Regions from separate parts of the Micromonospora sp. LH3U1 genome, predicted to be linked through region 1. Evidence: riboswitches for the same ligand, from Rfam matches in the RefSeq annotation. Region 1 holds a riboswitch; each other region holds the start of a gene.
The links. Region 1 has a riboswitch for cobalamin ahead of PCA76_RS01895 (ABC transporter substrate-binding protein). Riboswitches for the same ligand answer to the same signal wherever they lie in the genome.
Positions count from the first base shown of each region.

Region 1 (3,270 bases):
CGCCCGCAAGATCAGCATCGGTTCGTCGTACGAGGGCCGCGACCTGATGGCGGTGAAGATCTCCGACAACGTCGGCACCGACGAGAACGAGCCGGAGATCCTGTTCAACTCCCAACAGCACGCCCGTGAGCACCTGACCGTCGAGATGGCGATCTACCTGCTCAACCTGTTCACCGACAGCTACGGCTCCGACTCCCGGATCACCAACATCGTCAACGGCCGGGAGATCTGGATCGTGCCGACGGTCAACCCGGACGGCAGCGAGTACGACATCGCCACCGGGTCGTACCGGTCGTGGCGCAAGAACCGGCAGCCCAACAGCGGCTCGTCCAACGTCGGCACCGACCTGAACCGCAACTGGTCCTACAACTGGGGTTGCTGCGGCGGCTCGTCGGGCACCACCTCGTCGGAGACCTACCGTGGCCCGTCGGCGTTCTCCGCACCCGAGACGCAGGCACTGCGCAACTTCGTCAACGGCCGGGTGGTCGGTGGCGTCCAGCAGATCAAGGCCAACATCGACTTCCACACGTACTCGCAGCTGGTGCTCTGGCCGTACGGCTACACCACCGCGAACACCGCGACGGGGATGAACGCGGACCAGTACAACACCTTCGCCACCATCGGTCAGCAGATGGCGGCCACCAACAGCTACACACCGGAACAGTCCAGCGACCTCTACATCACCGACGGGGACAGCCTCGACTGGATGTGGGCCACCCACAACATCTGGGCGTACACCTTCGAGATGTATCCCGGCTCGTCCGGCGGTGGCGGCTTCTACCCGCCCGACGAGGTGATCCCCGCGCAGACCTCCCGCAACCGGGAGGCGGTGCTGCTGCTCAGCGAGTACGCCGACTGCCCGTACCGGGCCATCGGCAAGCAGGCGCAGTACTGCGGCGGCGGTGGTGGCGGCACCACGGTCTGGTCGGACACCTTCGAGACCGCCACCGGCTGGACCATCAACCCGTCCGGCACCGACACCGCCACGGCCGGGGCGTTCGAGCGGGGTGCCGCCCAGGCGACCACGTCCTCCGGCGCCAAGCAGCTCACCCCGTACGCCGGCGCCAACGACCTGGTCACCGGCCGGCTCGCCGGTTCGGCGGCGGGTGACTACGACGTCGATGGCGGCGTGACCAGCGCCCGGTCCCCGGCGGTGACCCTGCCGTCGTCCGGCACGCTGAGCCTCTCGCTGGCCTGGTACCTGGCGCACGGCTCGAACGCCTCGTCGGCGGACTACCTGCGGGTGAGCGTGGTGCACAACGGCGGCACCACGGCGCTGCTCACCCAGGCCGGTGCGGCCACCAACCGCAACGGAAGCTGGGCGGTGGCGAACCTCAACCTCACCCCGTACGCCGGCCAGTCGGTACGCATCCTCGTCGAGTCGGCCGACGCCTCCGGCGCGAGCCTGGTCGAGGCGGCTGTGGACAACGTCACCATCACCTCCTCCTGATCGGGTGGGGCCCCGTCCGCCCCCCAACGGGGCCCCACCACCCCCCTTTCGACGTTGATCTAGGGCATATCGTCGTGATCTGAGATCAACTCACGACGATATGCCCTAGATCAACAGGGGTGGTCTCGGCGGTGCGCTACCGTCTTAGCGACCAGTCCGCAGCGAAGCCGGTGCGAAACCCGGCGCTGTCCCGCAACTGTGATGCCCCACCAGACGGTGGGGACGAGCCAGGTCGCCTGCGGATCGGTCGCGATTCGCGCTCTCGAGGAAGGGCGCCTCGTGGGCGGGCGTACGAAAGTCCCTGTCGGCGAAGCACCACACTCCTCGACCGACAGGAGGCCCCGCATGTTCAGACGTACACCTCGGCTCTTCGCCGCGACCCTCGCGGTCGCCGCGCTCGCCCTCGGCGCCTGCGCCGAGAAGGCCGACGACCAGCCGAGCGCGGGCACCGCAGCCGCCGCCTACCCGGTGACGGTCGGTGCGCTCACCCTCGACAAGCGTCCCGAGAAGATCGTCGTGCTGTCGCCCACCGCCACCGAGATGCTCTTCGCGATCGGTGCTGGCCCGCAGGTGACCGCCGTCGACGACCAGTCGAACTACCCGGCCGACGTGCCCAAGTCCGACCTCTCCGCCTTCCAGCCGAACGCCGAGGCGATCGCCGGTAAGAACCCCGATCTCGTGGTGCTCTCCGACGACCGCAACAAGATCGTCGAACAGCTCGGCAAGCTGAAGATTCCGGTGTACCAGACCCCGGCGGCGACCACGCTGGAGGACTCGTACCGGCAGATCACCGAGCTGGGCACGCTGACCGGGCACGCGGACCAGGGCACCGACGTCGCCACCCGGATGAAGGACGACATCGCCAAGCTGGTCAAGGACCTGCCGCAGCGCACCGAGAAGCTCACGTACTTCCACGAGCTGGGCCCGGAGCTGTACAGCGCCACCAGCAAGACCTTCATCGGCTCGCTCTACGGCCAGATCGGCCTGACCAACATCGCCGACCCGGCCGACGCGGACGGCAAGAGCGCCGGCTACCCGCAGCTCTCCCAGGAGTTCATCGTCAAGGCCAACCCGGACTTCGTCTTCCTGGCCGACTCCAAGTGCTGCCAGCAGAACGGCGACTCGGTCAAGGCGCGCAGCGGCTGGGCCGGGCTCACCGCGGTGAAGAACAACCAGGTCGTCGCGCTGGACGACGACGTCGCCTCCCGCTGGGGTCCGCGGGTCGTGGACCTGCTCCGGGTCATCATCGACGCGGTCGCCAAGGTGCCCGCGTGACCGTCGTCCGTCGGTGACCGGGCCGCTGTCCGTGGCCCGGTCCGCCGGGCCACAGTCGGTGGCCCGGCCTGCCGGGGTACGCCTGCGCTGGCTGGTCGCCGGGCTGTTCGCGGTGCTCGTCGCGCTCGTCGCCGGGGTGTCGCTCGGCCCGGTGAGCCTGCCCCCGGGCAGCGTCGCCGCCGAGCTGCTCAACCTGATTCCGTGGGTGCACCTCGACAGCGGGCTGTCCGAGCGGGAAATCGCGATCGTCACCGAGCTGCGCCTGCCCCGGGTGGTGCTGGGCCTGCTCGTCGGCGGCCTGCTCGCCCTCGCCGGCGGCTGCTACCAGGGTGTGTTCCGCAACCCGCTGGCCGACCCGTACCTGCTCGGTGTGGCCGCCGGCGCCGGCCTCGCGGTCACCGCGGTGATCGCCCTCGGCGGCGCCGGCCGGCAGGGCTCGATCTCCGGGCTGCCGATGACCATCCCGCTGGCCGCGTTCGCCGGTTCGCTGCTCGCCGTGACGATGACCTATGTGCTCGGCGCGGCTGGCGGGCGGAACGGCTCAC
Region 1 covers NZ_CP116936.1:407,195-410,464, forward strand. Annotated here, with positions in the region: gene PCA76_RS01890 (M14 family zinc carboxypeptidase) at 1-1,450, shown strand, start outside; cobalamin riboswitch at 1,586-1,708, shown strand; gene PCA76_RS01895 (ABC transporter substrate-binding protein) at 1,796-2,725, shown strand; gene PCA76_RS01900 (FecCD family ABC transporter permease) at 2,739-3,270, shown strand, end outside.

Region 2 (3,270 bases), 2.7 Mb from region 1:
GCGCGCGAATGGTGACGGCGTCATCTCCGGGGCGACGGTCAGCGTTCCGGGTGCGGCGAAGGCGGGCGCGACCAGCGTCACGCTGAACGGCGCCACGTCGGCGACGAAGGTGTCCCGACCGTTCACCGTCACCGGCTAGCACCGAGCCGGGGACAGCGCAGCCGCGTGGGGCGGGCCGTGATCACGGCCCGCCCCACGCGCTTGTCGTGCAGCCCACTGTTAGCGTCGTCTGCCATGGCCGACCACGCGCTGCTCGACTCGGGACGCCGCGCCGCCGCACTGGTCCACACCCGCGTGGGCTGACCGGCCGTGGTGCCCTGCCGACCCCGGGCCCCGGCGCGCCGGCGGCGAGGACCATCTGGGCGCGGAGCGTGACCTCAACCTGCCGGCGGCGGGCCCAGGCGGAGCTGCCAGCGCGTGCCCTGACTGGTGAGCCGGACGATCGCCAACGGCTCCACGTCCAGCTGCCGGTACGTCGCCATCGGCAGACCGAGGGCGTGCACGACCGCGACCCGGATCACCAGCGGGTGGGTGACCGCGATGACGCGTCGACCGACGCCGCCCTGCTCGTCCAGCCAGCTACCGACCCGATCCCGCACGGCCGTGACGGACTCACCGCCGTGCGGCGCGGAGTCCGGTGCGGACAGCCAGTCGTGCAGCGCCTGCGGGTGAGTGCCGGCGATTTCCTCGAGCGACCGTCCGGACCAGTCGCCGTAGTCACAGTCGGCCAACGCCGTCTCGATCGTCGGCAGCAGGCCGAAGGCGTCGGCGGTCTGCCGGGCCGCCGCCGCAGGGCTGGACAGGCAGGTGTCGTTCACCCCGAGGTGCCCACGCCGGTCCGGATCCGCGTGGGCCTGGGCGAGGGCGGCACGCAGGCCACCCTCGTCCAGGCCGTCGTCGGTCCCGCCGAAGCGGGCCCGGCGCAGAGCTGCGGTGTGACCGTGGGCGACCAGCCGGAGGCTGGTGCCGGTCACGTGCTCGGTAGCGCGGTGGCGGCCCGGCGACGCCGCTCGTGGTGCATCAGGGCCGCGAACAGCAGGCCGATGCCGGTCCAGAGCACCACCTGGGTGCCGAGCGAGGCCAGTCGGAAATTCCACAGCAGGGTGGCGGGGAAGTCCGCCGGAACCTCCTGGAAGGACGGCATCACCACGTACGACACTGCGGTGACCAGGAGGAATCCGCCGACGGCCGCTGCGGCACGCAGCCACGGCGGCGCCTGGGCGCCGACCGACCGGTAGCCCAGCGAGCCGGCCCACACGGCCACCAGCCCGAGCACCACCATCAACAGGTAGGTGATGGTCCGTTGGTTGATGGTGGCCGGGTCGCCGACCGCCGGTGGGTTCGCCGGGTACTTGAGGAACGGCACGATCACCGCGCCGAGCAGCGCCGCGCCGGCCAGCAGCAGGCCCGACCGCCCGTCGTCGTCGCCGCGCCGCCGACGGGACAGCAGGACGTACGCCGTGGCCAGAAGGCCACCCATCGCGGCCCCGAACAGGCTGGTGGCCAGGAACAGGCCGCCGCGCTGACCCGTCCGGCCGACCAGGGCGTCCTCGTGATCGTGCGCACCAGCGGCGGGCTCGGCGTGCGTCGCCGCCTCCTCGATGGCGATGGCCGCCTCGACGTGCGGTTCGCCAGCGACGTACGCGAACGCCCCGGCGAGCAGGCCGGCGATCAGGCCGGCGAGCAGCCCGCGGACGAGGACGGCGACGAACGGGGGAGCGGTGGTGGTGTTCAGTGGCACGGGACGCCCAGCAGGTGCCTGCCGTCGTGCATCAGCTCGTGCAGGTACATCCCACTGCGCGACACCGCCCCCTGGTCGAAGGCGACGAGGTAGGCCAGCAGGGTGAGCACGGCAACGGTCGCCAGAGCCGTCCACAGGAGACGGGCACTGCCAGCGGGGTGCACCACCGGCTGGCTGGAAGCGGAGCTAGACATGAATACACGAACCTCCCCAGGGATGACGCGTCCCCATCGCAAGGCTGCGGACGACCGAGCGTCCTGGCTCGCGGCCCCCGGTTGTGTTTGGGGAACCGCTCACAGTGGCGCGACCGCGCCGGATTCACACCGGCTTCCCTCGCGTCGCCGCAGATAGTGGGTCGACGGTATCGGTGCCGCCTCAGGCGGTCAACCCGGACCCCGCGCCCCGAACGCGGCCCCCTCGGTCGGTCAACGAGCCGGACCAGCCACAGGGTGCCGGCGGATTCGTCAGACCAAAAGGTGACAGTGTCGGAAGCTGGTCGCGGCGCGCGTTCCGCGGCTCAGCAACAGTCTGTTACCGCTAACATGGTCAACTTGCCAGATCGGCTCTGTGGCTCCGGGTCGACCCGGGGGTTCGATCAGTGGCTGGGCGGGGTGTGGGGTGGACGAAATACACGACAGGACGGGTCCGGTGACGACGGACGAGGTCGCGCGGCGACCGGGCATCGTCGACGCGCATCATCACCTCTGGGTCCGGGCACGGCACCCACAGCCCTGGATCGATCCGCACACCATGGCCGCGATCGACGACGACTTCACGCCGGTCGAGCTCGCCCCGGCGGCCCGGGCCGCCGGGGTCACCCGGACCGTGGTCGTGCAGTCCGTCGCCGTCCGGTCCGAGACGCCCGAGCTGCTCGGCATCGCGGCCGACGACCCACTCGTCGCCGGGGTCGTCGGCTGGGTCGACCTCACCGCCGCCGACGTTGGCCGCCGCCTCGACCGACTACGGAAGGCGCGGGGCGGCGAACGGCTGGTCGGAATCCGCCACCTGGTCCAGTCCGAGCCCGACCCGACCTATCTCGACCGCCCCGACGTGCGGCGGGGCATCGCCGCGGTCGGTGCCGCTGGCCTCGCCTTCGACCTTTTGGTGCGTCCTCGTCAGCTGCCCGCGGCCGCCCGGCTCGTCCACGACCTGCCCCAGGTGCGGTTCGTCCTCGACCACCTCGGCAAGCCCTCGCTCGGGCGCGCCGATCTCGGTGACTGGCGCCGCGAACTGCGGGCGCTCGCGGCCGAGCCCAACACCACGGCGAAGCTCTCCGGCCTGGTGACCGAGGTGGACGGCGGGTCCTGGACGGCGGCCGACCTGCGGCCCGCTGTCGAGCACGCCCTCGACGTGTTCGGACCGGATCGGCTGATGTTCGGCTCGGACTGGCCGGTCTGCCTGCTCGCCACCTCGTACACCCGCTGGGTCTCGGTCCTCGGTGACCTGCTGGATTCGCTGTCCGTGGACGAGCGGGCGGCGATCTGGCACCAGACCGCCGGCCGGGTGTACCGGCTGGCCCGGTCCTGACG
Region 2 covers NZ_CP116936.1:3,126,439-3,129,708, forward strand. Annotated here, with positions in the region: gene PCA76_RS14015 (GH92 family glycosyl hydrolase) at 1-139, shown strand, start outside; gene PCA76_RS14020 (histidine phosphatase family protein) at 378-974, opposite strand; gene PCA76_RS14025 (CbtA family protein) at 971-1,741, opposite strand; gene PCA76_RS14030 (CbtB domain-containing protein) at 1,732-1,935, opposite strand; cobalamin riboswitch at 1,971-2,116, opposite strand; gene PCA76_RS14035 (amidohydrolase family protein) at 2,390-3,268, shown strand.
Region 2: another riboswitch for cobalamin. It lies ahead of PCA76_RS14030 (CbtB domain-containing protein); the one in region 1 lies ahead of PCA76_RS01895 (ABC transporter substrate-binding protein).

Region 3 (3,270 bases), 2.7 Mb from region 1:
CGGTCGAGGAACGTCACCGCGGTACGGACCGTGGTGCGCAGCCGCTCCCAGTCGATGCCGCCGTCGCCGAGGTGGGCGGCGAGGTTCACCGAACCCAGGTTGCACACGGCGGTCTCGGCGTCGCTGGACACCTCGACGATCTCGGTGCAGAGGTTGGACAGGTGCACCACGTTGCCCGGTTCGGCGGTCTGGTTGCACAGGCGGTTGGCGGCGTCCTTGAAGGTCATCCACCCGTTGCCGGTCTGGGCGAGGGTCCGCATCATCTTCCCGTACAGCTCCCGCGCCGGGACCTGCCGCACGTAGCGACCCTGCGTCTCGGCCTCCCGGTACGCGGTGTCGAACCGCTCCCCCCACAGGTCGGGCAGCTCGGGCACCTCGTGCGGGTCGAACAGCGACCACATCTCGTCGGCCTCGACCCGGCGCATGAACTCGTCCGGCACCCAGTTGGCCAGGTTCAGGTTGTGGGTACGCCGGGCGTCCTCGCCGGTGTTGTCCCGCAGCTGGAGGAACTCCTCGATGTCCGGGTGCCACGGCTCCAGGTAGACGCACGCCGCGCCCTTGCGCCGGCCGCCCTGGTTGACCGCGGCGACGCTCGCGTCCAGCGTGCGCAGCCACGGCACGATCCCGTTGGACTGCCCGTTGGTGCCGCGGATCAGCGCGCCCCGGGACCGGACCCGGGAGTACGCGATGCCGATGCCGCCAGCGAACTTGGACAGGTTGGCGACCTGGGCGTACCGCTGGTAGATCGAGTCCAGCTCGTCGCGCGGGGAGTCGACCAGGTAGCAGGAGGACATCTGGGTGTGCCGGGTACCGGAGTTGAACAATGTTGGTGAGCTGGGCAGGTAGGCCAGGCTGGACATCAGCCGGTAGAAGTGCACCGCCTCGTCCGCCGTGCGGGACAGGCCGCAGGCCACCCGCAGCAGCCAGTACTGCGGGGTCTCCAACACGAGTCGGCTGGTGGGGTGGCGCAGCAGGTAGCGGTCGTACACCGTGCGCAGGCCGAAGTACTCGAACCGGCGGTCGCCGTTCCGGTCGATGGCGTGGTCGAGGGTCGCGGCGTGTGCGGCGACGAACGCGGCGGTGTCGTCGCCGATCAGGCCCTCGGCGTGGCCGACCCGGATCGCCGCGCTGAACGAGGTGATGCCCTGCCGGCGCACCTCCTTGTCGACGTAGCCGGCCAACAGCCGGGCGGCGAGGCGGGAGTACTGCGGTTCCTCGCCGATCATCTCGGCCGCCGTCTGGATGGACAGCCGGTCCAGCTCCGCCGTCGTCGCGCCGTCGTACAGGCCGCTGATGGTGCGGGTGGCCACCCGCATCGGGTCGACGTCGGTCAGGTCGTCGGCCCACCGCTCGACCGCTCGGACGATCTTGTTCACGTCGACGGGTTCGGTGGCACCGTCGCGCTTGCGGACCTGCATCGGCGTACGCCGCAGGGTCGCGTCGCCGCTGGCCGGGACTACCTCGGTGACTGTCACCACTCACTCCTCGCGAGTTCGAGACCTGATGGTCCTCGGACGCGAGAAGACAGACACCGGCGGACGCACGCCATGCGGGCGTGGGTCAGGTGGCGTCAGCCGTCCCACGCGGCCTCGGACCGCCGCCCACCCGGGTGCGGGTGTGCGGCGCGCTGGCAGGTCTTCGGACTCGCGGGCACGACCGGAATCGCCGGTCTCCTACTGGCCGTCGCTTCCCAGGCCGATTGGTGGCCCAGTGCTGATGACGGCGGTCGTTCCCACTCACCGCTGCGGGACAGTCCCGGATTTCCACCGGGTTCCCTGTTGCCTCGACCGCCCCGGATGAGCGGCCGAACCAGCTGCGCTCGACACCATATATAGGGACGCAGCCGTTGTCACACCCCACATGTCGGTCTCGGGCGTGTCGGCGGCTGCTCGGTGAGCACCGTCACCAACTCGGCCGACCACGCCACGCCGACCGACGCCAGGCGCCAGAGAGGGCCCTCCACGCGGGTGTCGACAATCGACAAAGATTTGATGTATCGAGGCACCGGTGCCGCGCGCCGAGCCCCATATGTCGACGTCAGTGCGCACTGAATGAGGATGAACATCCAACCTCCGTGGCCCACGACCCCACCGCCGGCGGCCCGCCAACCGGCACGATGGGCGGCAAGGCGGATGGACCCACCGACCAAACATCCTATGTCTTTGGGCCTGCGGTGATCGACATCGTTGACGCACCGGAGCGGCCCTCCGTATACTCCCAGTGATCATCTGATCTTTAGCCTAGCCGGGCGAGGAGCGCATGCCGCAGATCACCGCCATCACCGTCGAAGACGTCCGCTTCCCCACCTCCCTGACCGCTGACGGGTCAGACGCCATGAACAAGGACGGCGACTATTCGGCGGCCTACGTCGTCCTGCACACCGACGGCGTCGACGGCGTGGGTGCGCCGCTCGCGGGGCACGGCCTGACCTTCACCATCGGTCGAGGCAACGACATCGTCGCGGCGGCGGCGGTCCACCAGGCGCAGCGCCTCGTGGGCCTGGACGTGGCGACGATGGCAGCGGACATGGGCGCGGTCTACCGCCTCCTCACCTCCGACTCGCAACTGCGGTGGCTCGGTCCGGAGAAGGGCGTCGTCCACCTGTCGTTGGCGGCCGTGTTGAACGCGTCGTGGGACCTGGTCGCCCGGCTCGCCGACAAGCCGCTGTGGCGGCTGCTCGTCGACATGTCCCCCGAGCAACTCGTCGACATCGCCGACCTGCGCTACCTGTCCGACGCGCTGACCCGCGACGAGGCGCTGGCCATCCTGCGGGCCAAGGAGGGCACGAAGGCCGCCCGCCTCGCCGAGCTCGACCGGACCGGCTACCCCGCCTACACCACCTCGGCGGGCTGGCTCGGCTACGGCGACGACAAGCTGCGCCGGCTGTGCCAGGAGGCGGTGGACACCGGCTACGGCTACGTCAAGCTCAAGGTGGGCGCCAACCTCGACGACGACATCCGCCGGTGCGCGATCGCCCGGGAGATCCTCGGGCCGGATCGCAACCTGATGATCGACGCCAATCAGGTGTGGGACGTCGGCCAGGCCATCGAGTGGGTCACCGCCCTCGCCCGGTTCAAGCCACTGTGGATCGAGGAGCCGACCAGCCCCGATGACATCCTGGGCCACGCGGCCGTCCGCCGTGCCATCGCTCCGATCGGCGTCGCCACCGGCGAGCACTGCCACAACCGGGTGATGTTCAAGCAGCTGTTCCAAGCCGAGGCCATCGACTTCTGCCAGTTGGACACCGGCAGGTTGGCCAGCATCAACGAG
Region 3 covers NZ_CP116936.1:3,134,364-3,137,633, reverse strand. Annotated here, with positions in the region: gene PCA76_RS14070 (ribonucleoside-diphosphate reductase subunit alpha) at 1-1,418, opposite strand, end outside; cobalamin riboswitch at 1,613-1,829, opposite strand; gene PCA76_RS14065 (enolase C-terminal domain-like protein) at 2,260-3,270, shown strand, end outside.
Region 3: another riboswitch for cobalamin. It lies ahead of PCA76_RS14070 (ribonucleoside-diphosphate reductase subunit alpha); the one in region 1 lies ahead of PCA76_RS01895 (ABC transporter substrate-binding protein).